DNA from 3 places in the Agrobacterium sp. rho-8.1 genome. Region 1 is predicted to be linked to each of the others. Evidence: riboswitches for the same ligand, from Rfam matches in the RefSeq annotation. Region 1 holds a riboswitch; each other region holds the start of a gene.
The links. A riboswitch is a leader RNA that binds a small molecule or an ion and turns the genes downstream of it on or off. The one in region 1 is predicted to bind cobalamin.
Positions count from the first base shown of each region.

Region 2: it holds a riboswitch for cobalamin, as region 1 does, so the genes downstream of both, RMR21_RS14060 (DUF1636 family protein) here and bluB (5,6-dimethylbenzimidazole synthase) in region 1, are expected to answer to the same signal.
Region 3: it holds a riboswitch for cobalamin, as region 1 does, so the genes downstream of both, RMR21_RS12795 (ABC transporter substrate-binding protein) here and bluB (5,6-dimethylbenzimidazole synthase) in region 1, are expected to answer to the same signal.

Region 1 covers NZ_CP192788.1:1,498,912-1,509,061, forward strand. Annotated here, with positions in the region: gene RMR21_RS07535 (NADP-dependent malic enzyme) at 1-1,045, shown strand, start outside; gene RMR21_RS07540 (DUF2865 domain-containing protein) at 1,165-2,319, shown strand; gene bluB (5,6-dimethylbenzimidazole synthase) at 2,327-3,013, opposite strand; cobalamin riboswitch at 3,086-3,267, opposite strand; gene RMR21_RS07550 (hypothetical protein) at 3,360-3,551, shown strand; gene RMR21_RS07555 (phospholipase D family protein) at 3,640-5,157, shown strand; gene RMR21_RS07560 (carboxymuconolactone decarboxylase family protein) at 5,230-5,823, shown strand; gene RMR21_RS07565 (response regulator) at 5,842-6,678, opposite strand; gene RMR21_RS07570 (response regulator) at 6,799-7,176, opposite strand; gene RMR21_RS07575 (SDR family oxidoreductase) at 7,357-8,061, opposite strand; gene RMR21_RS07580 (pyridoxal phosphate-dependent aminotransferase) at 8,169-9,326, opposite strand; gene RMR21_RS07585 (DsbA family protein) at 9,496-10,150, shown strand, end outside.
Region 2 covers NZ_CP192788.1:2,883,132-2,893,281, reverse strand. Annotated here, with positions in the region: gene purH (bifunctional phosphoribosylaminoimidazolecarboxamide formyltransferase/IMP cyclohydrolase) at 1-1,349, shown strand, start outside; gene RMR21_RS14085 (L-fuconate dehydratase) at 1,632-2,912, shown strand; gene cobD (threonine-phosphate decarboxylase CobD) at 3,049-4,083, opposite strand; gene cbiB (adenosylcobinamide-phosphate synthase CbiB) at 4,082-5,047, shown strand; gene RMR21_RS14070 (cobyric acid synthase) at 5,034-6,491, opposite strand; gene cobO (cob(I)yrinic acid a,c-diamide adenosyltransferase) at 6,495-7,112, opposite strand; cobalamin riboswitch at 7,221-7,429, shown strand; gene RMR21_RS14060 (DUF1636 family protein) at 7,547-7,972, shown strand; gene cobW (cobalamin biosynthesis protein CobW) at 7,966-9,003, shown strand; gene cobN (cobaltochelatase subunit CobN) at 9,007-10,150, shown strand, end outside.
Region 3 covers NZ_CP192788.1:2,583,176-2,593,325, reverse strand. Annotated here, with positions in the region: gene RMR21_RS12805 (asparaginase domain-containing protein) at 1-169, shown strand, start outside; gene RMR21_RS12800 (glucose/quinate/shikimate family membrane-bound PQQ-dependent dehydrogenase) at 233-2,572, shown strand; cobalamin riboswitch at 2,726-2,954, shown strand; gene RMR21_RS12795 (ABC transporter substrate-binding protein) at 3,141-4,172, shown strand; gene RMR21_RS12790 (FecCD family ABC transporter permease) at 4,176-5,195, shown strand; gene RMR21_RS12785 (ABC transporter ATP-binding protein) at 5,192-5,986, shown strand; gene RMR21_RS12780 (hypothetical protein) at 6,202-6,513, shown strand; gene RMR21_RS12775 (NAD-dependent epimerase) at 6,544-7,560, opposite strand; gene RMR21_RS12770 (UDP-glucose dehydrogenase family protein) at 7,573-8,880, opposite strand; gene RMR21_RS12765 (adenylate/guanylate cyclase domain-containing protein) at 9,114-10,150, shown strand, end outside.

The DNA of each region.
Region 1 (10,150 bases):
TTTCGACGCCTACCTCGACCAGCTCAACCGTTTCGTCTGGCGCTCGGGCTTCATCATGAAACCCATTTTCAACCTGGCGAAGACGGCAGAAAAGAAGCGCATCATCTTTGCTGAAGGCGAAGACGAACGTGTGCTGCGCGCCGCCCAGGTTTTGTTGGAGGAAGGCACAGGGGTACCGATTCTCATCGGTCGTCCGCAGATCATCGAAACACGCCTCAAGCGCTTCGGTCTTCGCATTCGCCCGCACGCGGATTTTGCCGTGGTCAACCCTGAAGACGATCCGCGCTACCGCGAGTATGTCGATGACTACTTTGCTCTGGTCGGTCGCGCCGGCATCAACCCGGAAGCGGCGCGTACCATCGTTCGCACAAACAGCACCGTCATCGGTGCTCTCTCGGTCAAGCGTGGTGAAGCAGATGCACTGATCTGTGGTCTGGAAGGCCGCTTCGACCGCCATCTGCGCGACGTCAACCAGATCATCGGCAAGCGCGAGGGCGCACACACATTCGGCGGTCTCAGCTTGCTCATTACCCAGCAGGGTGCAATCTTCCTCACGGACACCTTCGTCAATTACGACCCAACGTCGGAAGACATCGCGGAGCTGGCAATCCTGGCTTCCAAGGAAATCAAGCGTTTCGGGATAACGCCGAAGATTGCTCTCGTCAGCCACTCGAATTTCGGCTCGCGTGATTCGGAAAGCGCCCGCAAGATGCGCCGCGCGCTTCAACTGGTGCGTGACACCGCGCCGGAACTGGAAATCGATGGCGAAATGCAGGGCGGCTCGGCGCTGTCGGAAATTCTGCGTAAGCGGGCCATGCCCAATAGTGCTCTGTCGGGGGAAGCGAACCTGCTGGTCTTCCCGAACCTGGATTCGGCCAACATCACCCTCGGCGTCGTACGCACCATGACGGAGGGCCTGCATGTCGGCCCTATCCTGTTGGGTTCAGCCATGCCCGTCCACATTTTGTCACCAACGGTGACATCGCGCGGCGTGGTCAACATGGCGGCCCTTGCAACAGTTCAGGCTTCACACCCTTCGGTGTAAGTCCGGGTTAACGCAATTTTGAACTGGCTGTTGCCGCTTTGCGGCACAGCCTTATGTTATCCTGAACGCATACTCATCCCGCGCATTCTGCACGGGATGATCAACAGGATATGGCGTGCATGATTGCGCGCCGGAAACGGACAGACCCATTGATTCCGCGCAGAGGCCGACTGATCGGCGCACTTGTAACGGTTCTGTTCGCTGCACCCGTATCGGTGCAGGCTAATGATATATGCAATGACTTGCGCGCCCAGCTGAACCAACCAACGCGCATCATGGGCAACACCGCGGAAGTGCGCCGTTATGCGAGCGCGCTGGCCCAGCAGAACATCATCATCCGCCGGATCAGGAACGATATGCGCGGCTATGGCTGCTCCTCCGGCAGCGTGATTGTCTATGGAAATCCGAACGCGCAGCTATGCGGCGAAATCGGCGATGCGCTGGCGCAGGCTGAAGCTGAACGCGCCATGATTGCAGAAGACCGCGATCGTATGCTGGCCGCGCAGCAGGCAGACAACGCCCAGAATAGCCGCGAAAACATCATGGCCGCTCTCTATGAAAATGGCTGCTTCGATGAGCAGCCCCCGTCCATCGCCTCGACCGACCCTTCGCAAGACCCCGATATGCGTCACTCCGGAGATCCGTTCAGCCAACCCGATGATTCGGATTACGCCCCCTCGCCGGACATGCCCATGCAAGGTGGCCTGAGAACGCTCTGTGTGCGAACCTGTGACGGCGCGTTCTTCCCGATTTCATCAGATGCGACGCCACTGGATTTCCGCGATCAGGCGGCACAGTGTCAGCGCATGTGCCCAGGCACGCAGACGGAATTGTTCTACCACGCGCTGGAAGGCCAGGAGAGCTCGGACATGGTTTCGGCAAAGACCGGCCAGCCCTATGCGTCCATGCCGACGGCTTTCGCCTACCGCAACAACCCCAGTTCAAGCCGCGCACCGTCCTGCAGCTGCAATATGGCGGCCTATCAGGACCAGATGAAAAAGCAGGATGAACAGGCGAAAGCCCCGCAATCCACCGCCTTGCAGAATGGCTCCAGCAGCATCACCACCATCACGTCACCGAAGAGTGACGCCACGACCAAACCAGCGGACAGCAAGCCAGACGTCAAAGTTGAGGCTGTACCCGTGCCTGAGCGGGATTATGACCCGTCAAAGAACAAGGTTCGCATGGTCGGTCCACAATTCCTGCCCGAGGAGCAAAGCCGCATCGACCTGAAAAATCCCGCACTGGAGGGTGCGCAGCCTCAGCAGCAATAGGACCCCTTCACGTCGCGCCCCAGCGATCTCGAAACACCAGTTCGTCCAGCGGCAGACGCTGACGCCAGCCTTTCACCGCCAGTTCCGGCTCGCCATAGAGCGTCTCGACATGACCGACGCACAGCCATGCGACGATTTCGATGTGCGGCGGTATATCGAGGATACCGCGGATATCATCGTCGTGGAAGATACTGACCCATCCCACACCAACGCCCTCAGCGCGCGCCGCCAGCCATAGGTTCTGGACGGCGCAAACGGTAGAATACACATCCATGCGCGGATTATGTGTGCGACCCAGAACGACATCCCCTCCACGCGTCGGATCGCAGGTCACGCAGATCGACAGCGGCGCCTTGCGTATACCTTCCAGCTTCAGGTTGCGGTAAAGCGCCCGCTGCTCCTGCCCGAACATTTCAGAAGCTTCTGCATTGGCACGCGAAAAGGCCTCCCACGCGCGTTGCTTCACCTTCCCATCTGTGACCAGCGTGAAATTCCATGGCTGCATGAACCCGACTGACGGCGCGGCATGTGCAGCTTTCAACAAATTGCCGATCAATTCGTCCGATAGAGGGTTCGGTAGAAACTGGTCACGCACATCGCGTCGCGTTTCGATGGCGCGGTAGACGGCTTGCTTGTCGGCATCGGAAAATTCCTGAGCTGGCGCCAGCGCGTGTTCGAACTCGTCGTGTGGCATCGTCTATCCCCAACAATGCAGCGCGGGCCGTGGCGCGGCCCAGCACATCAAAACCTGCCGCCGTCCATGCGGTTCGGTCTATCGCATCAGGCCGGTCTTCTGACTTGGGTTCAACCGCATGTCACCGCCTTCCCGATCATCTCAGTGGCGTATGGTCACACGCGTCCACCTTACAGCGTTGGGCACGTCACGGATTTTCACCGCATTCCCGATTCTCCTGCCCAAAGGCAAGCACCTGATTGGTGGGTTATGGCTGGCGTAACCCACCAATGCAATCCTCATTTCAAAGCGTGACAGGAACCCAGATACCGCCCGTGCATTCTAGCCTTCATACGATGGAGGAAACATGATGAATGACGACACGCAACTGCGCGAGAAAATCGGCCAGGATCTCGACACGCTCCACCGAAACGAGAGTCCCAAATCCATTTTCGAAATCGCAAATGATTACCTGCTGGGAAATCCGGCCCTGAAACGCCTGACCGTCGAGGACATCATCAAGGAAGAAGCCGACAAGCGCGGCATTGAAATCCATTGATTTCAGCAGATATAATAGGCATGCAATTGATGCGGGTGTCCCTATCGCCGTGTACGTAACCATCGCAATCTGTATCCTAGTTGTCGTGATGATCGTGGCTGGAATGGCACTCGCGTCGCGCCACCGCGACAAAATCATCATCAAGATCGCATCCACGGCATTGCCGGCGGAAGATGACGCAACACCGCTCGACCGTCATTGGAAGGACATCAGACGCGGACGCGACGAGCCCAATGCCCTTTCACTCGTGCAGTCCAATCTTGGTGCCTTCGCGGCCCGCGTCGGATCCGCACGTGCGGCTGGCCGAAGCCTCGATCTCATGTATTATATGTGGAACGCGGATCTTACCGGCCAGTTGATGATGCGCGAGGTCATAACAGCTGCTGATCGCGGCGTGCGTGTGCGCCTGCTTCTGGATGATCTGGGCGTCTCCATCCCGGACCGCGCTTTTCATGCGATCGATAGCCACCCCAACATCGAACTGCGTCTGTTCAACCCCACCAAAGCGCGGGAGAACGTGTTCCGCCGTGGGCTGGAAATGGTCCTGCGGTTTCGCAGCGTCAACCGGAGAATGCACAACAAGGCCTGGATTGCAGATGGCAGGGTTCTGATCGTCGGCGGTCGCAACATCGGGGACGCCTATTTCGATGCAGCGGAACAGGCAAACTTCAGGGATTTCGATGTCATAGCCCATGGCGATTGTCTGGTGCAGGCTGAAGAAATATTCGATGACTACTGGAACAGCGCCGTCGCGGTGCCGGTCAGGTCGCTGCTCGCACGGCGCCCGAATAGACTTTCCAAACTCCGTCGAAGGATGGATGCGCTGGCGGCTGGAAGTGCTGCACGGCCCTATCTAGAACGGGTAGAAAGCCAGCACTATTCCGACAACTTCCTCAATTCCGATAAGCTGCATTGGGTGGAAACCGTGCAAGTCGTTGCCGATCCGCCAGAGAAAGCGGCCGGCAAGCGCCGTCATGGCCATAACTACCTGATGGAAACCCTGCTGCCCGTCATGGACGAGACGACGAACAAGCTGCGGATCACGTCTCCTTACTTCATTCCCGGCTTGAAGGGCGTCGAAACTCTGTCTCGCCTCTCAGCAAATGGCGTTTCGGTTTGCGTCTTGACGAACTCGCTCGCCGCAACGGATGTCGCGGCTGTCCACGCCGGATATTCGCGCTACAGACGCCCGCTCCTTCTCAACGGCATCAAAATCCATGAGCTGCGCGCGCTTGCCGACCAGAACTCGTCATTTTCGCTTCGCGGTTCCGGCCAGGCCAGCCTGCACACCAAAGCGTTCACGCGTGATGGCGAGATTGGTTTTATCGGCTCCCTCAACTTCGACCCACGCTCGATGTCGCTGAACACCGAGATGGGCGTATTGTTCACCTCACCCCGGTTGGTCGAGGAAATGGACGCGATCTTCAGCGATGAGATCCGTCAGGAAATGAGCTTTGAATTGACGCTCAACCAACGTCGCAACGTCATCTGGAATGGCGTCGTCAGAGGCAAGCCGCAACATTATGCCAGTGAGCCCTATGCAAGCCTGAGCCGCCGGACCATGGCAATGATCATGGGCCTGTTGCCGCTAGAATCGCAGCTGTAACAAAAAACATCAACTGAAAATGATCCAATCGGGCGCTCGCGCATTTTAGAGAGAGTTAAAATTCAGGAGACTTTGATGTTCATCGCGCCGCCAGAGCCGAAAACCAGCCGAAAGATCGCAGAGATGTATGAAAATGCCAGAGATACCTACGGCTATTTGCCGAACATGTATCAGGCGTTCGGACATCGTCCCGAGGTCATGGAAAGCTGGAGCGCGCTTCTGGTCAGCCTGCGCGGCAATATCGAGCCGAGACGCTACGAACTGGTGACACTGGCTGCTGCCCGGGAACTAAGATCATCCTACTGTATGCTGGCCCACGGCGCCGTTCTGGCGCGGGAAGGTGTATCCGAGAGCCAGCTGGAAGCAATCATCGATGGTGGAGACGACGCACCCCTTGATGAACAGGAACGTGCCATCATGATTTTTGCGACCAAGGTGGTACGCGATGCAACGTCGATCACCCAAGACGATATCGATACGCTGAAAACACACGCACTGACTGACGCCGAAATATTTGACATCGTCGCAGCAGCGGCGGCGCGCTGCTTCTTCTCGAAGACGCTCGATGCACTGGGAACGTCGCCAGACCAAGCCTATGTCGACAGGCTTGGGCCGCAACTCTCCGAAAAACTCGCCATGGGTAGACCGATAGAGCAGGAAGCCTAAGCACCCGCTCCTAGTCGATCAGGCGGCAGCTTTTGCATTCAGCGTTCTCGCGGACTTGATTTGCACGAGCGTATCCAGGTTCTGGTTCACGCGGCAATAAAACTCTTCATCGATGAACGGACGCAACATGAAGTCGTTTCCGCCAGCCTTCAGAAAACGCGCGGAAAGAAGTCTGTTCGTAGACGAGGAGACGCCGATAATACGCAACTCATGTGAGCCGCGCATGGTGCGAATACGGCGCGTGAGTTCGAAACCGTCGATGTCGGGCATGTTGTAATCCGTGACGACCAGACCGATGTCGGGATTGTTCTTGAGAATTTCCAGCGCCTTCGCACCGCTCTCGGCGAGGCTGACACGGAAATTGTAACGCTTCAGACGGCTGGAAAGAAGAGCGCGCGCTGTCGGGCTGTCGTCGACGATCAGAACGTGATGGCGATGGTTGGTGAGGAACCGGCAAACCGACTCCGTCAGCATATCTACCGCAAAGACATTGTCCTTCAGGATGTAGTCGACAACTTCCTTGGTGATCAGTTTTTCACGCGTATCTTCATGAAAGGTGCTGGTAAAGACGATTGTCGGGATCGAGAGATCCACAAGATACTCCAGCGCTTCTCCGTTTTCCGCACCGGGAAGATTGATGTTGGAGATGGAAAGGGTGACTTCCTCAGAAGACCGCTCGTAGCACTCCTGCAATTCTTCGAAGTTACGGCAAACCTCGACGCTCAATCCAAGTAATTCCTTGAGGCGTGCGCCAATCATCTGGGTAAAGACGTTGGAATCCTCAGCAAGCAATATTCGTGTGTCGTGAAATGGCACGCCAGCATACTGCATGCCTGTAATTCCCAGAAAGTTCATAATACCCCCAAAACTCTTATAGCCTTGGAATGCAATATAAATGCAGGTGTTTTAAGAACAATTAATCGCTAAACCGACGTTTGAACTATGGTTACCTATTGGCAAATAAGAAAATTTCGATCACGCCCTCATGAGCTTGAGTGTTTTCATGACCTTTTCAAAATCATAGGGCTTGGAAAAGAAGATGCTTTGGTCAGGCAGATCTTCGTCATCCGGTCTGTAGTGACCCGAGGTGAGAACTATTCCCAAGGGAACGATGCTGCGTCTCGCCCAGTTGGCGAGAGCAACGCCGTCCATTTTCCCCGGCATATCCACGTCCGTGAAAAGAACTTTGACGTCTGGGCGAGCCTGCAGGATTTCGACAGCCTCATCCGAGTCGCCTGCCTCGATCGCATCGAAGCCTGCGTCTTCCACGAGATCCACCGCCATCATGCGAAGCAGCGGATCATCTTCGACAACCAGAACAACTTGTCTGGCGATTGGATTTCTCTGTCCCATGGATCAAACCACCTGTTTTCATACACGAGTGTCGTGTTCCAAATTGAACCTGTTACCCTTGGGTTGAATAACGCGGCGGTAGGGACGCGGTTCCTTCAAAATGCGCGAAAATGACCGCAATTGCGGGCTTTTGTCACCGGCAGCATATGTCATGCCGATCTATATTAGTGCTAATGTCCTTTACACAGAACGGGTTAGTCCACCGTCTACACGCAGGTTCTGGCCGGTTATATATCCCGCGCCATCGGATGCTAGAAATGCGACAGTGGCCGCTATTTCCTCACTTTTTCCATACCGTTGCATCGGCACCATCTCCCGGCGTTGCTCGTGCGCTGGCAGGCTATCAATCCACCCCGGCAGAACGTTGTTCATGCGAACATTGTCAGCGGCGTAGGTATCCGAGAATATCTTGGTGAAGGCAGCTAGACCCGCCCTGAACACAGCCGACGTGGGAAACATATCGCTGGGCTCGAATGCCCAGGCCGTCGATATATTGATGATGGCTCCTGACTTTTGCTGCACCATTGTAGGTGTCACCAGGCGGGTCGGACGGATGACATTCATGAGGTAGACATCAAGGCCGGCATGCCATTGCTCGTCAGTAATATCGAGTATCGGCGCGCGCGGACCGTGCCCCGCACTGTTCACAAGGACGTCGATGCGTCCAAAAGTTTCGAGCGTCAGGTCGATCAGTCGTTGCAGGTCGTCTGTGGATTGGTTCGAACCCGTAACACCGATGCCACCCAGCTCAACCGCCAACGCTTCACCCTTGCCTGACGATGAGAGGATCGCGATCTTGTACCCGTCATCCGCCATCCGCTTGGCGACCGCGGCCCCCATGCCACTGCCACCTGCCGTTATCACTGCAACTCTCTCGGTCGTCATCATACTCTCCCATTGTTGTCGGGAAGAGCCTACCGTCATTTACCGATCAGTTCGAACCAAAATCACTGATGACAGAGTGCAACAAAACTGCACGCGGTTCGAAAACCCTATTTCAGCCAGCCCCCGATACGCCCAACGGCTTCGGCAATGTCCGACTCCGAACCCGCATAGGAAAATCGCATTGCACGATGGCCTTCGACAGGATCGAAATCGAGGCCAGGCGTGGCAGCGACATCGATTTCCGCCAACATCAGCTTTGCGAACTCCATACTGTCATTTGAGTATCGACTGATATCGACATAGGCGTAGAAAGCACCATCCATCGGCGACACCAACGGCAGCCCAAGCTCCGGCAGACGGCTCAAAAGAAAATCGCGGTTGGTGCGATAGCTTTCCTTGTAGACATCGAGCTCTTCCTCGGCAGAAAAGGCAGCAGTCGCGGCCAACTGTGAAAGCTCAGGGGCCGAGATATACATGCTCTGCGCCAGACATTCGATCGGACGGATCAGCGTTTCTGGCAAAACCATCCAGCCGATGCGCCATCCGGTCATGCAATAGTATTTCGAGAAGGAGTTGATAACGACGACGTTGTCACTGATCTCGACGGCACTCGTCTCCTCGCCCACGAAGGTCAGTCCGTGATAGATTTCATCCGATATGAACGTGATGTTGCGGCTGTCACAATAGGTGACCAAACGCTTCAGCGCCTCGCGTCCGGTAACGGTTCCTGTGGGATTTGCAGGACTTGCCAGAAGCACGCCTTTGAGCTTGCGCCCGGCCCTCGTCTCTGCCCGCTCGAGGCTCGCTGGTGTCAGCGTGTAGCCCGTCTCGGCGGTCACCGGGACTTCAACGACCGTCAGACCCAGTGCTTTGAGAATGTTGCGGTAGGCTGGATATCCAGGGCGCGCGATGGCGACCGCATCCCCCACATCGAACAAGCCGAGAAATGCCAGATTGAACGCCGCAGAAGACCCCGTGGTCACCGCAATACGTGCCGGATCGATGATCGTGCTGTGGCGTAGCCTGTAACTCGTTGCGATGACCTCGCGTAACTCACGCAAACCCAACGCATCGGTGTAACCAATCCGACCATGCTTCAGGGCCGCCTCGGCAGCGTCAAGTGATGCCTTTGGCGCCGCATGGGATGGTTGGCCGACAGCCATGGAAATAACGGGGCGTCCCGCCTGCCTGCGTCTGTTCGCTTCCGCCAGAACATCCATGGCATGGAATGGCTCAACCGCGCTTCGCTTGGACAAGGTAATCAAAGATATGCTCTTTCCTGGTATGCTACTGAAAAATGTGCCGCATTATCTCGGCCTTCACAATGACAAGATCGCAACGGAGAGATTTAATTTGCGATATGCCAAGTGAATTAAATTAAGGTAATGGCGTGAGGTAAGACATCACACCTGGCCACGACACGACGAGGACCCCATGGCACTTTCCATCAAATCCAAAGCCCTTGCCTGCATGACGGCCCTTTCGACGCTTTTCATCTCCCTGCCCGCGCACGCTCTCGATGATCAGCAGAAAAAAGAGTTCGGCGCTTTCATCAAGGAATACCTGATCGAGAACCCGGAAATCATGCTGGAGGTTCAGGATGCTCTTGAGCGCAAGCAGTACGAGACACGCAACGCCAAGGCGGCCGATGCGGTTGGAGACAACCAGAAAGCCATCTTCGAATCGAACTATGATCTGTCTATCGGCAACCCCAAGGGCGATGTGACGCTGGTTGAGTTCTTCGATTACAATTGCGGCTATTGCAAACGCGCGATGAGCGACATGGACACGATCCTCAAGACTGACACAAACGTGCGCCTCGTCCTCAAGGAATTCCCCATTCTTGGACCCGAATCGGTCGAGGCCCACAAGGTTTCGAATGCGGTGAAACTGATCGCCCCTGAAAAATATCCGGAATTCCAGCGCACGCTGTTGGGAAGTTCAGGCCGCGCAAATGAAGAAAGCGCCATCGAAGTTGCTGGAACGCTCGGTATCAAGGAAGCCGACATTCGCAAGTCCATGGCCGCCAACACCAATGATGCGCAGGTGAAGGAAGCCTACCAGCTCGCGACAAGTCTCGGCATCACCG
Region 2 (10,150 bases), 1.4 Mb from region 1:
CCATTCGCGACGATGCCGACCACGTGGAAGCCATGCGCGCTCATGGTATCGAGGCCATCGATCTTTCCGTAATCAATCTTTATCCTTTCGAAGAGGTTCGCGCCAAGGGTGGTGATTATCCAACCACCGTCGAGAACATCGATATTGGCGGCCCGGCGATGATCCGTGCTTCTGCCAAGAACCATGCCTATGTGACGGTGCTGACCGATCCGAGCGATTATCCAGAGCTGCTGGAAGCCTTGCAGGCTGACGATGGCCACACGAGCTATGCGCTTCGCCAGCGTTTTGCCGCAAAAGCCTATGCCCGCACCGCCGCTTACGATGCGGTCATTTCCAACTGGTTTGCCGAGGCGCTTTCGATAGAAGCCCCGCATTACCGCGCCATTGGTGGCGTGCTGAAGGAAAAGATGCGCTATGGCGAAAACCCGCACCAGAGCGCGGGCTTCTACCTGACCGGCGACAAGCGCCCCGGCGTGGCCACAGCCACGCTTTTGCAGGGCAAGCAGCTTTCCTACAACAACATCAACGATACGGATGCGGCGTATGAGCTCGTATCCGAGTTTCTGCCGGAAACAGCACCGGCCGTTGCCATCATCAAGCATGCCAACCCCTGCGGTGTAGCAACCGGCACCACGTTGCTGGATGCCTACAAGCGCGCACTGGCCTGCGATCCCGTCTCTGCCTTCGGTGGCGTGATTGCGCTCAACCGCACGCTGGATGCCGAAACGGCGGAAGAGATCATTCAGCTTTTCACCGAAGTCATTATCGCGCCTGACGTGACCGAAGAGGCGAGGCAGATCATTGCCCGTAAGCCGAACTTGCGTCTGTTGTCTGCCGGTGGCCTGCCGGATGCGCGCGCCCCGGGCATTACCGCCAAAACCGTTTCCGGTGGCCTTCTGGTGCAAAGCCGCGACAATGGCATGGTCGAGGATCTCGATCTGAAGGTCGTGACCAAGCGTGCGCCGACAGCGCAGGAACTGGAAGACATGAAATTCGCCTTCAAGATTGCCAAGCATGTCAAATCCAACGCCGTCATCTACGCCAAGGATGGTCAGACAGCGGGTATCGGTGCCGGTCAGATGAGCCGCATCGATTCGGCGCGCATTGCCGCTCAAAAGGCTGAGGACGCAGCAAAGGCCATGGGTCTTTCCGAACCTTTGACCAAAGGCTCTGCCGTGGCGTCGGAAGCTTTCTATCCGTTTGCGGACGGACTGCTGGCTGCTATTGCTGCGGGTGCGACAGCGGTTATCCAGCCGGGCGGCTCCATGCGCGATCAGGACGTTATCGATGCAGCCAACGAGCACAATGTCGCTATGGTGTTTACTGGCATGCGTCACTTCCGCCACTGAGGCCCTGAACTTACAAGGCTTGGCTGACGCGCGTCGATCGCGTTAGCCAACGCTAATTTCCCCTCCCCTGTTTTCTGCGGATATTTACGCCCGCTTTGATTGCTGGTGTTTGCAGCCTATCTGTGCTTCTTTTCATCGTCGCTGATGCATTCGTGCAGCGACGCTGGAGGAGTTTTGACAATGACATCGGATACGCTGAACGCCGGGCGATGGCGAAGCTCTGCGGTTGGACCTTTCCAGCATGAACCCGTTTTCTGATCCCTGACTGCGAGTGAATGGCCGATGACCAAGATTACCGATCTGCGTGTGTTCGATTTGCGCTTTCCCACATCGCAAAGCCTTGATGGCTCCGATGCGATGAACCCCGACCCGGATTATTCGGCAGCCTATGTCATTCTCGATACCGATGATGCGGCCCTGAAAGGCCACGGGCTGACCTTCACCATCGGCCGCGGCAACGACATCTGCTGCATGGCCATCGAGGCGATGAGGCATCTTGTTGTTGGCACCGATCTTTCCACAGTGTTGGCAAACCCTGGAAAATATTGGCGGCATCTAACCAGCGATAGCCAGTTGCGCTGGATCGGCCCGGACAAGGGTGCCATGCATCTGGCCACCGGTGCCGTCGTCAATGCTGTCTGGGATCTGCTGGCGAAACAGGCGGGCAAGCCCGTCTGGCAACTGGTCGCCGATATGAGTGCGGAACAGATCGCCGATATCGTCGATTATCGCTACCTGACCGATGTGTTGACGCGGGATGAAGCCTTGGCGATCTTGAAAAAAGCTGAGGTCGGCAAGGCAGAGCGCGTCGAGATCCTTAGACAGGACGGTTACGCCTGCTACACGACATCCGCCGGTTGGCTTGGTTATGGCGACGAGAAGCTGCGCCGCCTTTGTCAGGAGGCCATCGATGCTGGGTTCAACCACGTAAAAATGAAGGTTGGCCGCGATCTGGAAGACGACATTCGCCGCCTGACAATTGCCCGTGAGGTGATCGGCCCCGACCGTTACCTGATGATCGACGCCAATCAGGTTTGGGAAGTGGATCAGGCGATCGAATGGGTCAACAAACTCGCCTTCGCCAAGCCCTTCTTCATCGAAGAGCCGACCAGCCCTGACGATATCGCTGGTCATCGCAAAATCCGTCAGGCCATTGGCTCGGTAAAGGTGGCGACGGGCGAAATGTGCCAGAACCGCATCATGTTCAAACAGTTTATCGCCGAAGGTGCCATCGACGTGGTGCAGATCGACAGTTGCCGAATGGGTGGCTTGAACGAGGTTCTGGCCGTGCTGCTGATCGCCGCAAAATACGATCTACCGGTCTGGCCGCATGCCGGCGGCGTGGGCCTGTGCGAATATGTGCAGCATTTGTCGATGATCGACTATCTCGTCGTTTCAGGCACCAAAGACGGCCGCGTTATCGAATATGTCGATCATCTGCATGAGCATTTTATCGAGCCCTGCGATATCAGGAATGCGGCCTATATGCCGCCCACGATGCCAGGGTTCTCTGTCGAGATGAAGCCTGATTCGATTGACGCCTATATGTTTGGTGGGGCGTAGGTTGTTTGGTCACTACTAATCGACCCTCTCCTCCGTCATCCTCGGGCTTGACCCGAGGATCTAAAGAGCCGCCGGCATCAAACGTGGTTAGATCCTCGGTTCAAGCTCGAGGGTGACGACTGTGGCCGGGTCGGATTCAGTCGTTGAAGTTCGCCAATGCCATTTCCAGTCGTCTCCACTCCATTTCATTACCCGGCAGACCGAAACGCAGATCATCAGGCCTTTCGTCGAAAATGCGGGTGAGAATGCCGTTCTTTGCGAGGTGGTCAAATAATGGCATCACCCGTTTGTCCCTGACCAACGTGAACAGCGACGTGCCGCCTGCGATCGCCAAGCCGGTATTCTTCAATAGCCCGTTCAAACGCTCCGCCTCTTCCCTTAGCCGGAGTCTCATTGCATCACTCCACATCTTGTCCGCCAGCGCCTCCGTTGCGATGTGCAGGGCTGGGCCGGAAATCGCCCAGGGGCCAAGGCGCGATTCTAGGTCTGCGGTGATATCGGGGTGAGTAATCGCGAAACCGAGGCGGATGCCTGCCATGCCGTAGAATTTTCCGAAGGAGCGCAGCACGATGCGGCTTTCTGAGTGGCAGGCGTCTGCGATGCTTTCGCCATAGCCGGTTTCAACGAAGGCCTCGTCCACAACCAGCAGGCCGCCTTTGTCGTGCATGGTGTCTGCCAGCGACAGCAAGGTATCGCGATCTGTGACCCTTCCATCGGGATTGTTGGGGTTGATGACGATGGCGTAATCGAAGGCGTCGAGATCAGTGACGTCAGAGACTTCGGTAACAGGTAGTCCGGCGATACGCGCAGTGCGGGCGTGTTCGGCGTAGGCGGGCGACAACACGCCACAGGTTTTCGCACCGCGTCGAACGGCGATCTGCGCGAGCAGTGGCATCAACATTTGCGTGCCTGGCGATGCGGCGATGTGTGCGGAGGAAGGCGCGCTGAAGGCGGTTGCGGCGATGTCTTTCAGCGTTTCCACGGCGCGCGGTTCCGGCAGGCGGGCAAAGGCGCTGGCGGGAACAGGCGAATGCGGGTAGGAGTGCGGATTGATCCCGGTCGAAAGATCGATCCAGGGTTCGGGCGCTTGTGGAAAAAAGAGACGCGCCTGACCCAGATTGCCACCATGGCGGATCGCCGGTTGCGTCTTTTCTGGTATCCTGTCGCCCATGTTCTTCGCTCTCGCTTTCCTGTCGCTGCTGATCGAACGCCTTGTCGGTTATCCCGACTGGCTGTTCCAGCGCATCGGTCATCCCGTGACATGGATAGGTTCGCTTATCGCGCTCCTCGATAGAAAATGGAACCGGGAAGGCGACACATTTTTGCGCCGCAAGGCCATTGGCGTGGTGGCGCTGGTTGTTTTCCTCGGTTTGACCGTGCTTCTTGCAGTGATGTCGCAATCCATTCTTCTGGCTCTGCCTTTCGGCCTGTTTTTTGCGGCCGTGTTGGGTGCATCGCTTCCAGCACAAAAAAGTCTGGAGCAGCATGTCGCCGCTGTGGCCTCGGCTTTGGAGCGTGATGGTATCGAGGGTGGCCGGAAGGCGGTTTCGATGATCGTCGGGCGTGATCCTGAAAATCTGGACGAGGCGGCCGTGTGCCGCGCGGCGATTGAAAGTCTGGCGGAGAACTTTTCCGATGGCATCGTCGCGCCGTCGCTTTGGCTTGGGTTCTTGGGCTTGGCCGGAGGTGCCGGTTACAAGGCCATCAACACGGCAGATAGTATGATCGGCCACCGCTCGCCACGCCATGAGGCATTCGGTTGGGCATCGGCGCGGCTTGATGATCTGGTCAATCTGCCCGCCTCTCGCCTCACCGGTTTTCTGTTCGTCACGGCCGCTTTTTTCGTGAAGGGCGCTTCGCCACAGGCGGGTTTGCGCGCCATTTTCCGGGATGCCAGTCATCATAGCTCGCCCAATGCCGGGTGGCCGGAAGCGGCGATGGCTGGGGCGCTTGGTTTTGCGCTGGCAGGTCCACGCTCTTACGGAGGGCGGATGATCGAAGCGCGTTTTATGGGCGAAGGCGGGCGGAGGGATTTGACCGCTGCCGATGTTCGTCAAGCGTTGAAACTGGCACGCATTGCAGACGCTATGCTGATTGGCCTGTTCGGCGCGCTTCCGCTCGTCATCGCGCTATAGCCAGCAGCGCGTCGAGATCGAGATGGCGTTCCATATGGTCTGCCAGCCGGTCCAGCACGTCATCCACCTGTGCTTCATAATTCAGGGCTGAATGATGGCCGCCCAGCCTCTCCAGCCACGCACTGCGTTGGCTATCATCGGCAAACAGGCCGTGGACGTAGGTGCCGAACACGCGGCCATCTGCCGAGATCGCGCCTTCGCGGTGGTTGCCGATGGCGGAAAACGGGCGAGCTGCATCTTTCCCCTCGGTCGCGCCGACATGCATTTCATAGCCGGAGAAAGATATTCCGTCGAAACTTCTGCCTGTGACCGAAACCAGCCGTTTATCGTCGGTCAGGACGGTATCGACATTCAGCAGTCCCAATCCTTCAACCGTCATCGGCGCGCCTTCGATGCCATCCGGGTCCGCCACGGTTTTGCCGAGCATCTGATAACCACCGCAAAGACCCAGAACACGGCCGCCCCGGCGCAGATGTGCCTTGATATCGGTATCGAAACCGGCATTTTTCAACGTGGTCAGATCGGCGATGGTAGATTTGGAACCGCAGAGCAGAACCAACTTGGCATCGCCCGGAATGGCCTGACCGGGTCGTATGCGCAAAAGCTCCACATCCGGCTCCGCTTCCAGGGGATCAAGATCATCGAAGTTGGAGATATGCGGCAGGATGGGCACGGCGATGCGAATTTTCGCACCGGGTTTGTGCTGTCCTGGTGCTGTTAGACCCAGCGCGTCTTCGGCGGGCAGGCGGCTGGCATCGGCAAAATGCGGCAGAAGGCCAATCGGATTCCAGCCGGTTTTGTCAGCGATGAGACGCATGCCCTCATCGAACAGGGTCGGATCGCCTCTGAAGCGGTTGACGATGAAGCCCATGATCATCGCTGCGTCGTCCGGTTCCAGAACCGTTTTTGTGCCGACAAGGCTGGCAATGACGCCGCCCCGGTCTATATCGCCGATCAGGATTACCGGAACATTGGCTGCGCGGGCAAAGCCCATATTGGCGATGTCATTGGCGCGAAGATTAACCTCCGATGCGCTGCCCGCACCCTCGACCAGAACGAGGTCGGCTTGTGATTTCAGATGCTCGAAACTCTCCAGCACCTGCGGCATCAGCCCCGCTTTCATATGCTGATAATCCGCCGCTTTGGCATTGCCGATGACCTTGCCCTGCACCACAATCTGCGCGCCGGTTTCGCTCTGTGGCTTCAGCAGCACCGGGTTCATGTGGACGGAAAGCGGAACGCCTGCGGCACGCGCCTGCAAGGCCTGCGCTCGACCGATTTCACCGCCATCGGCGGTCACGGCGGCATTGTTGGACATGTTTTGCGGTTTGAAAGGCATGACGGACAGGCCGCGACGCACGAATGCGCGGGCCAGACCCGCCACCATAAGCGACTTGCCGACATCCGAGCCGGTTCCCTGAAACATCAAGACGCGCGCTGCCATGAATTAGAACTCTATGCCGGATTGCGCTTTGACGCCCGCCTTGAAGTGATGTTTCACCAGCGTCATTTCCGTGACCATATCGGCGGTATCGATGAGCAGCTGTTTGGCGTTGCGACCGGTGACGATGACGTGCAGACCGGGGCGACGGTTCTTCAGGGTCTCCACGACCTCCTCCAGCGGCAAATAATCGTAACGCAGCGCGATATTCAGTTCATCCAGCACCACAAGACCGATGGTCTCATCAGCCATCAGAACCTTGGCTTCCTCCCAGGCCTTAGATGCGGCAGCGACGTCGCGTTTCAGATCCTGAGTGTCCCACGTGAAACCTTCGCCCATGGTCCGCCATGCGACGCGATCTCCGAACAGGGCCAAAGCGCCCTGCTCGCCGGTTGACCATGCGCCCTTGATGAACTGGACGATGCCGACACGTCTGCCGGTGCCGAGCATGCGAAGCGCCAGCCCGAAAGCGGCGGTGGACTTGCCCTTCCCGGCGCCGGTGTTGATCATCAGCAGGCCTTTTTCGATGGTCTTCTCCGAGACTTCAGCGTCCTGCACCACCTTGCGATTGACCATTTTGGTCCGATGACGTTCGGCTTCGCTGTCGCTGATGTCACGGGTCATGGCGGTTCATCCTTCCGGGTATCTTGCTTTTCGAAGCGGCGACTATAGCCAAAACGCATGCGTGAGCAATGATGCCTGGCATTGACACTCAAGCATCGTAGGGCCTAAGGGTTAGGGTCTGACGGTCTTTTTCCGGCAACGGGAAAAGCTAAGAGGGAACACGGTTCAGTTTGCAATGCGAACCAATCCGTGGCTGCCCCCGCAACTGTAAGCGGTGAGCCCGCGCCGGAAAGCCACTGGACATCAAAAGTCCGGGAAGGCGGCGCAAAGGCGTTCAAGCCGCGAGCCAGGAGACCTGCCGTTTCAGGAAAAACGTCTGCCGGGCGGGGTGCTCTGGTCAGTCGGTTGTTTGAACAATGGCTGTGCGTGTCGTCGCATGCTGTTTTTCGATATCCGCACCCCAGGACCATGTTGAAGGCGCGGAAATTATACTCTTGGATATCAGATCGACATCGCCCAGCGTGAATGACAAAGCAGATCGCGACACCGCGCCCGGCGTCGTTGTTTACGTGTGCCGTAGCTGCCGGTCCGAAGCGGATCCGAATGCTGACCCGCGTCCCGGCGCAACACTTGCGCAGGCGGCCATTGATCTGGGGCGGTCAGAGGGTGTCGATATCCGCAGCGTCAATTGCCTTGCCAATTGCAAGCGCGGCCTGAGTGCCGCGATGCGTAGCGCCGATGGCTGGTCCTATATGTTCGGATCGCTCGGTGAAGACGATGCGGCCGATCTGGTGGTTGGCGCGCGGCTTCTATCTCAGGCAAGTGATGGCTTGATGCCATGGCGCGGGCGGCCCGATAGTTTGAAGCGCGGCCTTGTTGCCCGCATTCCCCCTTTGCATTTTACCGAGGAGACATCATGACCACGCTCAACCGCGTTCCCTGCACCATTATCACCGGCTTTCTGGGCGCTGGAAAAACCACCTTGCTGCGTGGCCTTCTGGAAAAGCTCGATGGCAAGCGTCTCGCCATCATCGTCAATGAATTCGGCGATGTCGGTATTGATGGTGAAATCCTCAAGGGTTGCGGCATTGAAAGCTGCCCGGAAGAAAACATCGTGGAGCTGGCCAATGGCTGCATCTGCTGCACGGTAGCGGATGATTTTCAGCCCGCCATCGAGCAGATCCTGAGCCGCGAGCCACGCGTCGAGCATATTCTGATCGAAACGTCAGGCCTCGCGCTGCCTAAACCGCTGGTGCAGGCTTTCCAGTGGCCAGCGATCAAAAGCCGGGTGACGGTTGATGCGGTCGTGGCCGTGGCCGATGGTGCCGCCTTGGCAGACGGCATGGTATCGCATGATCTGGAAGCACTCGCTGCTCAGCGCCAGAATGACGAAGCGCTGGATCACGACGATCCTGTCGAAGAGGTGTTTGAGGACCAGATTGCCTGCGCCGATCTGATCGTCCTGACCAAGGGCGATCTGCTCGATGCCGCAGGGTTGGAGCGGGCGAAGGCGCATATCAACGCGCATCTTCCCAAGGCCGCCAAGATCATCGTGGCCGCCAATGGCGTAATCGATCCGGCCGTGCTGATCGGTCTTGGCCTTGCGGTGGAAGAGCATATCGAAAATCGCCACACCCATCACGACGATGAAGAAGATCATGATCATGACGAGTTCGACAGCTTCGTCGTGGAGCTGGACGCGGTAACGGATGCCGATGCGCTGGCCGCGCGCATTTCCGAAACAGCGGCCTCTGAAAACGTGTTGCGCATCAAGGGTTTCGTGGACGTATCGGCCAAGCCGATGCGGTTGCAGGTGCAGGCGGTCGGCTCACGCGTCAATCATTATTTCGACCGTCCCTGGGCCGCCGGTGAGGTGCGTCGCAGCCGTCTCGTAGTGATCGGTGAAAAGGGTCTCGACCGCGCAAAAATCGAGCGGATGCTGGCTGCCTGATCCATGCACATCCTCGCCACCACATCTTCGTCTCTGGACGATCTGATAGAGCCGGTTGATCTCGACCAAGGCGAGGTTGATGTGGTGGTGATGTCCTTTTCGGCGAGCGATCTGGGCGGCCTGGAGCGTGGGTGGCAGCGGAGCACGGATGGTTCTGTTTCATTCGTGTCCGCAAATCTTTTCGAACTGCGGCACCCCATGTCGGTTGATCTGTGGATCGAAAAGACTGCGGAACATGCAAAGCTGATCCTTATCCGGATTCTTGGCGGTGCCGACCGCTGGCGTTATGGCGTCGATGAGTTGTCCAGAATGGCGCGACGACGCGGCATCAAGCTGGTGCTTCTGCCGGGCGAATGCAGCGAGCGCGACGAGAAACTGGAAGCTGCGTCAACGGTCGACCTGCCGACCCAGTCCAAAATCCTGTCTTTCTTTCGGCAGGGCGGGCCGGAGAATATGGGCCGTGTGGCGAAAGGACTTGCAGCTTTTGCGCGAGGTGATGCCTGGCCAGATATCGAAGCAGAACCCCTGCCGAAATCCGGTTTCTACCGACCCGACGAGGGCGTTGTCGATCTATCCGAAGCGCTAAACGGGTTTTCAGACGACGCGCTCCTGCTGCCGATCCTGTTCTATCGTTCCATGCTGATGGCCGCTGATGTCGCTCCCATCGACGCGCTCTATGGCACGTTGCGCAAGCGTCGCTTCGCGCCACTTCCAGTCTTCGTCGGCGGTCTGAAGGATGCGGAAGCGATCCGGTTTCTGGAGGAAACACTCGCGCCACTGAAACCGGCGGCGATGATTGCGGCGACGGCTTTCGCCAGCCACGCCGATGGAGACGGCCATAGCCTGTTCGACCGGCTGGGTGTGGCGACGTTTCAGGTCATCATGGCCACCACGCGGTGGGATGGCTGGGCAGAAAGCATGCGCGGTCTCAACCCATCCGATCTTGCCATGCATGTGGTGCTGCCGGAACTGGATGGCCGGATTCTGGCCGGTGCCATTTCTTTCAAGCAGCCTGACCCGCAAGGCGGACGCGGCCTCGTTCATTGCTCCGAGCCGGATCGCGTCGAACAGGTTGCGGATCGTATCTCCGCGTTTCTGCGGCTGAAAGAGACTGCAGCATCGCAGCGGCGAATTGTCATTCTGATGC
Region 3 (10,150 bases), 1.1 Mb from region 1:
CGGCGGCGGCGGTGGAGGCCATGATTTGGGTGCGGCAGGCGCCATCCACGCGCAGACATTGCGGCCCGGACAGGCCAGAATTCTGCTTGCGGCGATGATTGCTGCGGCCAAAAACACCGGCGATATGCAAGCTGCTTTTGGCGATTTCGAAAAAGTGGCGAAATCGTGATTTTTTCGGGAACCTTTAAGGCCTGATCGTGTTTCCCGCGTGGGAGACCACCGGGGGCTTTTTATGGCAGTCACATCCACTGCAGTCGTCCTGACGCTCATTGGACTTGCAATTTTCGGTTTCGGTTCTCAGCTGGTTATGCTGGGCGGAAGCTTTTATTATGCATTGGCGGGTATCGCATTCGTGATCACTGCCGTTTTGTTGTTTCAACGAAACAAGCTGGCACTGCATTTTTATGCCGCCTTCGTCATCGCCACGTTGCTGTGGGCGCTTTGGGAAGTCGGCTTTGACTGGTGGCAGCTTGGACCGCGTGGCGGCTTCATCATCGTCATCGGCATGTGGCTGTTGATGCCTTGGATCAGAAAGCCATTGGGCTTTACCAGTCCAACCGGCATTACCTATGGCGCAAACGCTGTCCCATTGTTGACGGCCGTTCTGGTTTCGGTCGGTGCTGCTGCTTTTGCCATGACGCAGGATCCTCAGGACATGGAGGGGGCTCTTCCCACGGAGGTGGTAACGGCGTCGCCATCCTATGGAAACGCTGTTCCGGACAATGAGTGGTATCAATATGGCCGCACCTCTTATGGTCAGCGGTACTCGCCTTTGGCGCAGATCAACACCGACAATGTCAGCGGCCTGAAGGAAGCGTGGCGGTACCGGACGGGCGACGTGAAGCTGCCGGACGATGTGGGCGAAACAACCTATCAGGTGACTCCCTTAAAAGTGGGAAACTCGCTCTATCTCTGCACACCGCACAATTGGGCAATTGCCATCGACGCTGCCACAGGCAAGGAAAAGTGGAAGTACGATCCGAATGCGGGTCTCAATCCTGACCGTCAGCATCAGACATGCCGCGGTGTGACATATTATGCCGATCCTGCCGTGCAAGCCGGTGCGCCCTGCGCACAGCGCGTTTATCTGCCCACTTCTGACGCGCGTCTGATTGCCTTGGACGCGTCGACGGGTCTGGTGTGCAATTCGTTTGCACAGAACGGCACGCTGCAACTCGCATCCGGAATGGAGCACAATCCGGCTGGCTACTATTACTCGACATCCCCACCTGTCATCGTCGGCAACAAGATCATCATCGGCGGTGCGGTCAACGACAACTACTCCACGCAGGAACAGTCCGGCGTTATCAGAGCGTTTGACGTCAACACCGGGGCTTTGATCTGGAACTGGGACTCGGGAAATCCGACGCAGACGCAGCCTTTGCAGCCGGGCCAAACCTATACGACGAACTCGCCCAACAGCTGGTCGGTGTTCAGCGTCGATGAAGCGCTTGGTCTCGTTTACATTCCGCTCGGCAATCAGGTTCCCGATCAGTTGGGCATGGGCCGCAGCGAGAGCGTTGAGAAATACTCCTCGTCTATCGTCGCGCTGGATATCGACACGGGACAAGATCGTTGGGTGCGCCAGACGGTACATCACGACCTCTGGGACATGGACGTTCCAGCGCAGCCGGTCCTGCTCGACATCACAAAAAAAGACGGCCAGACTGTTCCGGCACTCGTCGGGCCGACCAAACAGGGTGATATCTACGTTCTCGACAGACGCAATGGTGAGCCGATCCTGGCCGTGACGGAAGAGAAGGCACCCGGCGGTGCCATTCCGGAAGATTTCAGCGCGCCGACACAGCCGACATCTGCTTTGTCCTTCAAGCCCGAGCCCTTGGTTGAAAAGAACATGTGGGGCGTCTCCATGTTCGACCAGCTGGCGTGCCGCATCAAGTTCCATCAGCTGAATTATGAAGGTCGCTACACGCCGCCGTCGGTGAATGGTTCTCTGATCTACCCTGGCAATTTCGGTACCTTCAACTGGGGTTCCGTGGCGGTCGACCCTGAGCGTCAGGTCATGTTTGGCATGCCGACCTATCTGGCCTTCACGTCGCAACTTGTGCCTCGCGCACAGATTCCGCCCAAGGGGCAGGATGAAAAAGGCAGCGAGCAGGGCCTCAACCGTAACGACGGAGCGCCTTACGGCGTGTTGATGGGACCGTTCCTCGGACCGCTCGGCGTGCCCTGCCAGGCGCCGCCCTGGGGTTATGTCGCGGGTGCTGATCTGCGCACCGGTGACGTTGCCTACAAGCACAAGAACGGTACCGTTTACGATATGACGCCGCTTCCACTGCCCTTTAAGGTTGGTGTTCCCGGCATCGGTGGACCGATGATTACCAAGGGTGGCGTGGCCTTCCTCGGTGCCGCCGTCGATAACTATCTGCGTGCTTACGATCTGACCTCCGGCAAACAGCTGTGGGAGGGACGTCTTCCAGCTGGTGGCCAAGCGACGCCGATGACCTATGCGATGGACAACGGCAAGCAATATGTCGTCATGGTCGCGGGCGGCCACGGTTCGGTGGGTACGAAACCCGGTGACTATGTCATTGCCTACACGCTGCCCTAAGCACAGCAGAGCGTTTCGCTATCAAGGCCGGGAAGAGATTCCCGGCCTTTCGCGTTATGATCGCTGGCGATGTGAAGCCTAGAGAAAATACCACCTTGTAATATAAAATGTAATAACATAACAAAAGAGATGCTTGACCACGTGGCCGCATTCCGTCTATCTGGTCGCGACGGTTTCGAGCGAGCAATCGTGAGGAATAATAGGGAATACGGTGAGGATTTCGGTCCGATGCCGTGGCTGCCCCCGCAACTGTGAGCGGATTGTCGAACCCATTGGCGCTTTTCTTAAAAAGCGTCATGCCACTGCGAAGCGATATCGCGGGAAGGTCGGGTGAAGACGCAAATCCGTGAGCCAGGAGACCTGCCGTCGTAAGTTCATTCCAATTCACGGGCGGGGATGCCCGGAGCAGGAGACGTCGTGATTGCATCGAGCGCTGCTCAGCGCCTATTCCATCTGCCATGTCCCGGTTTCAGAGAGTCCCAGTGTCGCGTCGTTGCGGACTGACTGTCTAAACATGTTCATACACGGCTGCCTTTGTGGCGCCCATGACGATCGGGGACTATCGAAAATGACATTCCATTTCAGACAGACGATGTGTGCTGCGGCATTGGCCGTTACGGCGTTCAGCACATGGTTGCCCGCTGTGCAAGCGGCTGAGACGAGCTATCCGCTGACGCTCAAGAATTGCGGTCGAGACGTGACGTTCACGCATGCGCCCGAGCGCACCGCATCTGTGGGCCAGAGCACCACGGAAATTCTTTATTTGCTCGGCCTTGCCGATAAGGTTGTCGGAACCGCGGTCTGGATCGGCCCCGTCCTGAAGGGTTACGAGGAGGCCAATGCCAAGATTGACCGTCTGGCGGATAATGATCCGAGCTTCGAGAGTGTTCTGGCCAAGAAACCCGATCTGGTGACGGCACAATTCCAGTGGCATATCGGCCCGGAAGGTGTGGTCGGTAAGCCCGAGCAATTCGAGGAACTGAAGATACCGGTCTACATATCACCTGCCGATTGCACGGGTAAGGATAATTCCAGCGGCGGTGATGGGGTTCGCCACTCCGTCTTCACCATGGACCTGATCTATCAGGAAGTGACCGATCTCGCCAAGATTTTCAATGTTCAGAACAAGGGCGAAAAGCTGGTGGCTGATCTGAAGGCCCGCGAAGAGGCGGCGCGCAAGAAGATGGCGTCCGTGGACGGCAAACTTTCCGCCGTCTTCTGGTTCTCCAGCGCAGAGTTGGATATCGACCCCTATGTCGCGGGCAAGAATGGTGCGCCCGGTTACATCATGTCGGCACTGGGCATCAAGAACGTCATCGAAAGCGACGAGGAGTGGCCGACGGTGGGTTGGGAAACCATCGCGAAGTCACAGCCGACGCTGATTGTCGCCGGCAAGATGGACCGCAAGCGATACCCGGCAGACGACATTGTCGTCAAACAGACATTCCTCAGAGAAGACCCGGTCGCAAGCCTCATGCCAGCGGTGAGGCAGGGCCATGTCGTCGTCATGGACGCCCAGGCCATGAACCCGACGATCCGCACCATCGAAGGCATCGAAGTTCTGGCCGACGCCGTCGTCCAGCTTGGACTGTCCAAGTAAGCCATGAGCGCTTGTTTCACCCTGACCCGCGCCGTCCTTTTGGCGATCGGGTTGTTAGCCCTGGCGCTCTGGCTCGGTGCCGCCGTTGGCGAGACATCCATTCCACTGGATGTCGTTGCCAAGACGGTGGCGAACCGTGTGTTCCATGCGGGCTATCCTCTCGATGCGATCGATGAAGGTATCATCTGGAACTACCGCCTCAGCCGGGCGGTGGTTGCTGCCTGTTGTGGTGCCGCCCTTGCGCTGTCTGGGGTGGTGCTTCAAGCGCTTTTGCGCAACCCGCTGGCCGACCCCTACATTCTCGGCATTTCTGCCGGTGCGTCTACCGGCGCAGTCGGGGTTGCCATTCTGGGTTTTGGTGCTGGTATGCTGACCATGCCACTCGGCGCATTTCTCGGCGCTCTGGTGGCGTTTGCGCTCGTCAGTCTCTTGGCGTTGCGAGCGGGCAGCGGTAACAGCGCCATTATTCTGGCGGGCGTTGCCGGTTCACAGCTTTTCAACGCCATCACCTCCTTCATCGTTACCAAGGCAGCCAATGCCGAACAGGCGCGCGGCATCATGTTCTGGCTGCTGGGCAACCTGTCTGGTGTCCGTTGGCCGGATGTCTGGCTGGCCCTGCCTGTCGCTCTGGGAGGTTTCGTTGTCTGTCTATGGTATGCCCGTGCGCTGGATGCCTTCACTTTCGGTTCCGAATCCGCTGCGTCCCTCGGCATACCGGTGCGCCGGGTCTATATCGTTCTGACAGGGGTCTGCGCTTTGATGACCGCCATTATGGTCAGCATCGTCGGTTCCATCGGTTTTATCGGCCTCGTCATACCTCACGCGGCGCGCATGATCGTCGGTATTCGACATGGTCGTCTGTTGCCGGCCGCCGCACTGACGGGTGCCGTGTTCATGATCGCTGCCGATATCGTCTCGCGCACCATCATTACAGGGCAGGTGCTGCCCATCGGCGTCATCACGGCACTGTTCGGGGCACCGGCCTTCGCGCTCATTCTCAGCCAGCGACGGAGATCGGTATGACGCTTCGTGCACACGATCTATGCTGGTCTGCGGGCGGTGTTGAAATCGTCAAGAATGTCAGTCTCGAGATCAGGCCGGGCGAATTTCTTGGTATCGTTGGTCCGAACGGCTCCGGCAAAACCAGCCTCATGTCGCTTCTCTGCGGAATCAGGAAAGCGAGATCCGGTCAAGTCACGCTCGATGGAAAGGCCATGCAGAGCCTGAACCGCCGGGATGTTGCGCGCTCCATTGCGCTTGTTGAACAGCAGGCAGAGACGCAGGAACGGATCAATGCTCGCCAAGCCGTCGAGCTTGGTCGTACCCCGCACAAGGGCGCACTGTCTCCATGGTCCTCGCAGGACGATGCCATCGTGGATCAGGCCCTGCTGGATGTGGATGCCCAGCATCTTGCCGAGCGCCTATGGCACACTTTGTCGGGTGGCGAGCGGCAGAGGCTGCACATTGCCCGTGCTCTGGCGCAAAAGCCTGATATTCTGCTTCTCGATGAGCCGACCAATCATCTTGATATCGGCCATCAAATTGCGCTTCTCCATCTTGTTCGCAAGCAGCGACTGACCGTCGCTGCGGCCCTGCATGACCTGAACCATGCTGCCATGTTCTGCGACCGGGTGGCCGTCATGAAAAACGGACATCTGGTGGCTCTCGGCAAGCCATCGACTATCTTCACAGCCGATCTGATCAGCGACGTCTTTGGCGTGGAGGTGGATGTGGAGCGCGGGGAGGGCGGGATCTGCCACATCCGTTACCGGCTTCCGGTTGATGAGAACCAATCCGTACTCAAAGGCATGTGATGCGGTTGTCGCTGCGAATACGTGGCATCAAAAGCGTGGTATGAGCTTATCGGCGCGGCGCGTGTTCGATTTCGGATGCGCGTCCCTTGAATTGGCCGAGCGGCCTCCCACATCTGGGTCAACCCGCTGGTCCGGGCCCCTCTGGTGAAAGTCTCGGCGCTTTTACGATGTCGGACCTTTTCCGATGTCTTCGCCGAGTGTGCAGAGGTTTTCGCATGATTTCCGATATTGCCGCGTGGTTCATCACGCTTTTCGTTCTCAATCCGATTCAGGCTGACGTGCAGGAGCGTATGCAAGGCGTCAACGCGTCGGCGCAGTCCATTCAGCAATCCCAGCAATGTATATCTGCGCAGGGACCAAAGCTGCTCCAGCGCGCCGGTGAAGACCCGTCCTGGGCCATCGCGACTGTGGCTGGCTATACGCTCGGTTGGACCTCACCGGTGCAGTTGCTGGATGCAAGTGATCCGAATTGCGCAGAACTCACCCGTCTGTTGCAGGCCGGTGAGGGCGAAGAAGCCAATAGCTGATACTGAGAGAATATCCGGCGGCCCGAGAGATCAGGCTTTGCCGGACTGCCAGTTGCGGTACCATTCCACAAAAGCGGCAACGCCGGTTTCGATCGTGATATCAGGTGCGTAGCCGGTCAGAGCGCGCAACAGGTCGGGCGATGCGAAGGTGCGAGGCACATCGCCTTGCTGCATGGGCAGCATGTTGCGAATGGCTTTTTGCCCGAGAACGTCCTCGACCGTCTCGACGAAGCGCATCAATTCCACCGGCTGACCGCCGCCAATATTGACGACCCGGAACGGTGCGTGTTTCGACAATGTATCGATCACACCTTCGTCCGTGACGCGGTTGTCTTCCGATGGCGGGATATGGCTGAGCCTTACGATGCCTTCGACCAGATCATCGATATAGGTAAAGTCACGGCTCATCTTGCCTTCGCCGTAGATGTCGATCGGCTGGCCCTTCAACATCGCGTCCACGAATTTGAACAAGGCCATGTCCGGGCGGCCCCAGGGTCCGTAGACCGTGAAGAAGCGGAACGCCGTCGTCGGTACCTTGTGAAGATGTGCGTAGCTGTGCGCCATCAGTTCCATGGACTTCTTGGTGGCTGCATAGATCGTCATCGGCTCGTCGGCCTTGTCGCTTTCCGCGAAAGGGACTTTTTCGTTCGAACCATAGATGGATGATGTCGATGCCAAGAGCAGATGCTTGGGTTGCAGCGTCTTTGCCAGCTCCAAAATGTTCCACGAGCCGATCAGGTTGGAATTGACATAGTCCTTGGGGCAATCGATGCTGTAGCGAACACCGGCCTGCGCGGCCAGATGGATGATGACTTCCGGTTCTGCCAGGTCTGCTGCACGGTTCAGCGCATCGACATCTTCCAGCATGCCGATCTGGGCCTTGAAGCCGTTGGAGCGGGCCAGAATGGCGTGGCGCTTTTCCTTCAGCGCAATGTCGTAATATTGCGTCATTCCGTCGAAGCCAACGACGAAATGGCCGTCGTCCAGCAAACGCTTCGCCAGATGGAAGCCGATGAAGCCAGCCGTACCGGTAATCAGATATCGCATGTTTTCGCCTTCCTATGATGACCGACCGATGCCAGCATAGGTGAAGCCGTGAGCGGTGACTTCATCCGGGCGATAGATATTGCGCAGATCCACCAGAACGGGTGAGGCCATGATGGATTTCAGCCGGTCGAGGTCGAGCGCGCGGAACTGGTTCCACTCGGTCACGATCACCACCGCATCGGCATCCTGCGCGGCCTCGTAAGGTCCATCAGCATATTCAATTCCCTCCATCAACGGACGGGCATTGACCATGCCTTCGGGATCGTAACCGGTGACTTTTGCGCCCGCATCCTGCAATGTCTGAACGACGGCAATGGCGGGGCTATCGCGCATATCGTCGGTGTTCGGCTTGAAGGTCAGGCCAAGCACGGCGACCTTCTTGCCTCTGATGTCCCCACCAACGGCGGCAATGACCTTACGGCCCATGGCGCGCTTGCGGGTATCGTTGACGGCAATCGTCGTCTCGATCAGTCGAACGGGGCTGTCGAAATCCTGCGCGGTCTTGGCCAGTGCTAGCGTATCCTTCGGGAAGCACGAGCCACCATAGCCGGGACCGGCATGCAGAAATTTGGCACCGATGCGCCCATCCAGACCAATGCCGCGCGAAACGTCCTGAATGTCGGCCCCGACCTTTTCGCAAAGATCGGCCATCTCGTTGATGAAGGTGATCTTCATGGCGAGGAAAGCATTCGCCGCATATTTGATCAGTTCGGATGTGCGGCGTGTGGTAAACAGAAGCGGCGACTGGTTGAGGTAGAGCGGGCGATAAACCTCGGTCATGACAGGGCGCGCGCGCTCATCGGACAGACCGACGACAATGCGGTCCGGGCGCTTGAAGTCATCGATGGCAGCGCCTTCGCGCAGGAATTCCGGATTGGACACGACGGCGATATCGGCGCTCGAGTTTTCCTCGCGAATGATGCGCTCGACCTCGTCGCCGGTTCCGACCGGTACGGTGGATTTCGTGACGATGACGGTAAAGCCGGTCACGGCTGCGGCGATTTCGCGGGCGGCGGCATAGACGTAAGCCAGATCCGCATGGCCATCACCCCGGCGCGACGGTGTTCCAACGGCGATGAACACGGCATCCGCATCGGCAACAGCAGTTTTTAGGTCGGTGGTAAAACACAGGCGGCCAGCCTTGGCATTGCTGGCGACGATTGCATCCAGACCCGGCTCGAAAATCGGGATCTGACCGTTTTTCAGCGCCTCGATCTTTTCGGGCATCTTGTCGACGCAGATGACGTCATGACCGAAATCGGCAAAACAGGCACCTGAAACAAGCCCCACATAACCAGAGCCAATCATTACAATACGCATCAAAAGACCTTTCAGGATCAAGGCAGGCAAATGCGCAAGCCATGCGCGCACCGCCACTCCATTTTGCCTAGCTGTTTATCCGCCTTCGCTGCCGGGGCCAAGCGTGCAGCCGGTTTTCAACGGACGATTTCAAGAAATTGTTGTAAACCTAGGGAAAGCAGGGCAACGCTTGGTCGGCATTCGCCGTTCTTGCACTATCGTCCCGCTGCTTTTCCGAGGAAATACCCGCACCCATGGTCCATCCATCCAGCCTTTCGGACATCGCGCTCTGGCTTTCGCAGCAGGGTTATGAAGGACAGGTGGAGGAGGTCTTGCTCTCTGGGTTTTGCGAGAGATGCAACGCTGCCGGTATCAGCATTTCCTCGGCCTTGATCCTGATGGATACGTTGCACCCGGATTTCGAAGGCCATGCCTTTCGTTGGGACAGCCACGACGTTTTCGAATCCTCCAGCGTCTATGATTTTACCGACGATGGGACAGCGCGCGAGGCCTGGGAAAGTTCGGTGTTCTTCCGCCTGATCACAGACAATGCCAACGAAGCGAGATATCGCTTTTTTCTCGGGGAGGAGTTGGCCTTTCGAAAACTCGGAGAGCTGAAAAGCGCAGGCCACACTGACTATCTGGCGACGATCCACCGCTTTACCGAAAGTGGAAGCATCGGCGAAATGAATGCGTTCTATTCGCAATGGCTGACCCGGCACCCCGAAGGCTTTCACGACGATGAACTTGCCGCGTTGCGCATGCTTTTGCCAACGCTTGCGCTGGCATTCAAAGCCGCGTCCTGCATGCGCATCATCGGCACGATCAGCGATGTGTATCTGGGTCGCGATGCGGGCAGAAAGGTCATGAGCGGCACGATTACCCGTGGCGAGGTGGAGCGGATCGATGCTGTCCTGTGGTTCTCCGATCTGCGGGACTTTACCGGTATTTCCGACCGCGCCGAACCAGACCAGATCATACCGTTTCTCAACGACTATGCCGGTCTCGTCATCGACGCGATCCACGCGCATGGCGGCAGCGTGCTGAAACTGATCGGGGACGGGGTGCTGGCCATTTTTCGCGATGTCGACCAAAGCTCCGGATGTGCGGCAGCGTTGGCATCGGAAATCACCATGCGGACCAACCTGACGGTGTTGAACAACAGGCGGCGCCTGGAAGGTCTGCCAACGACGGACGTCTATCTCGGCCTGCATGTGGGAGAAGTCTTCTACGGCAATATAGGCAGCCGCAACCGGCTGGATTTTACCGTCGTGGGACCTGCGGTCAACAT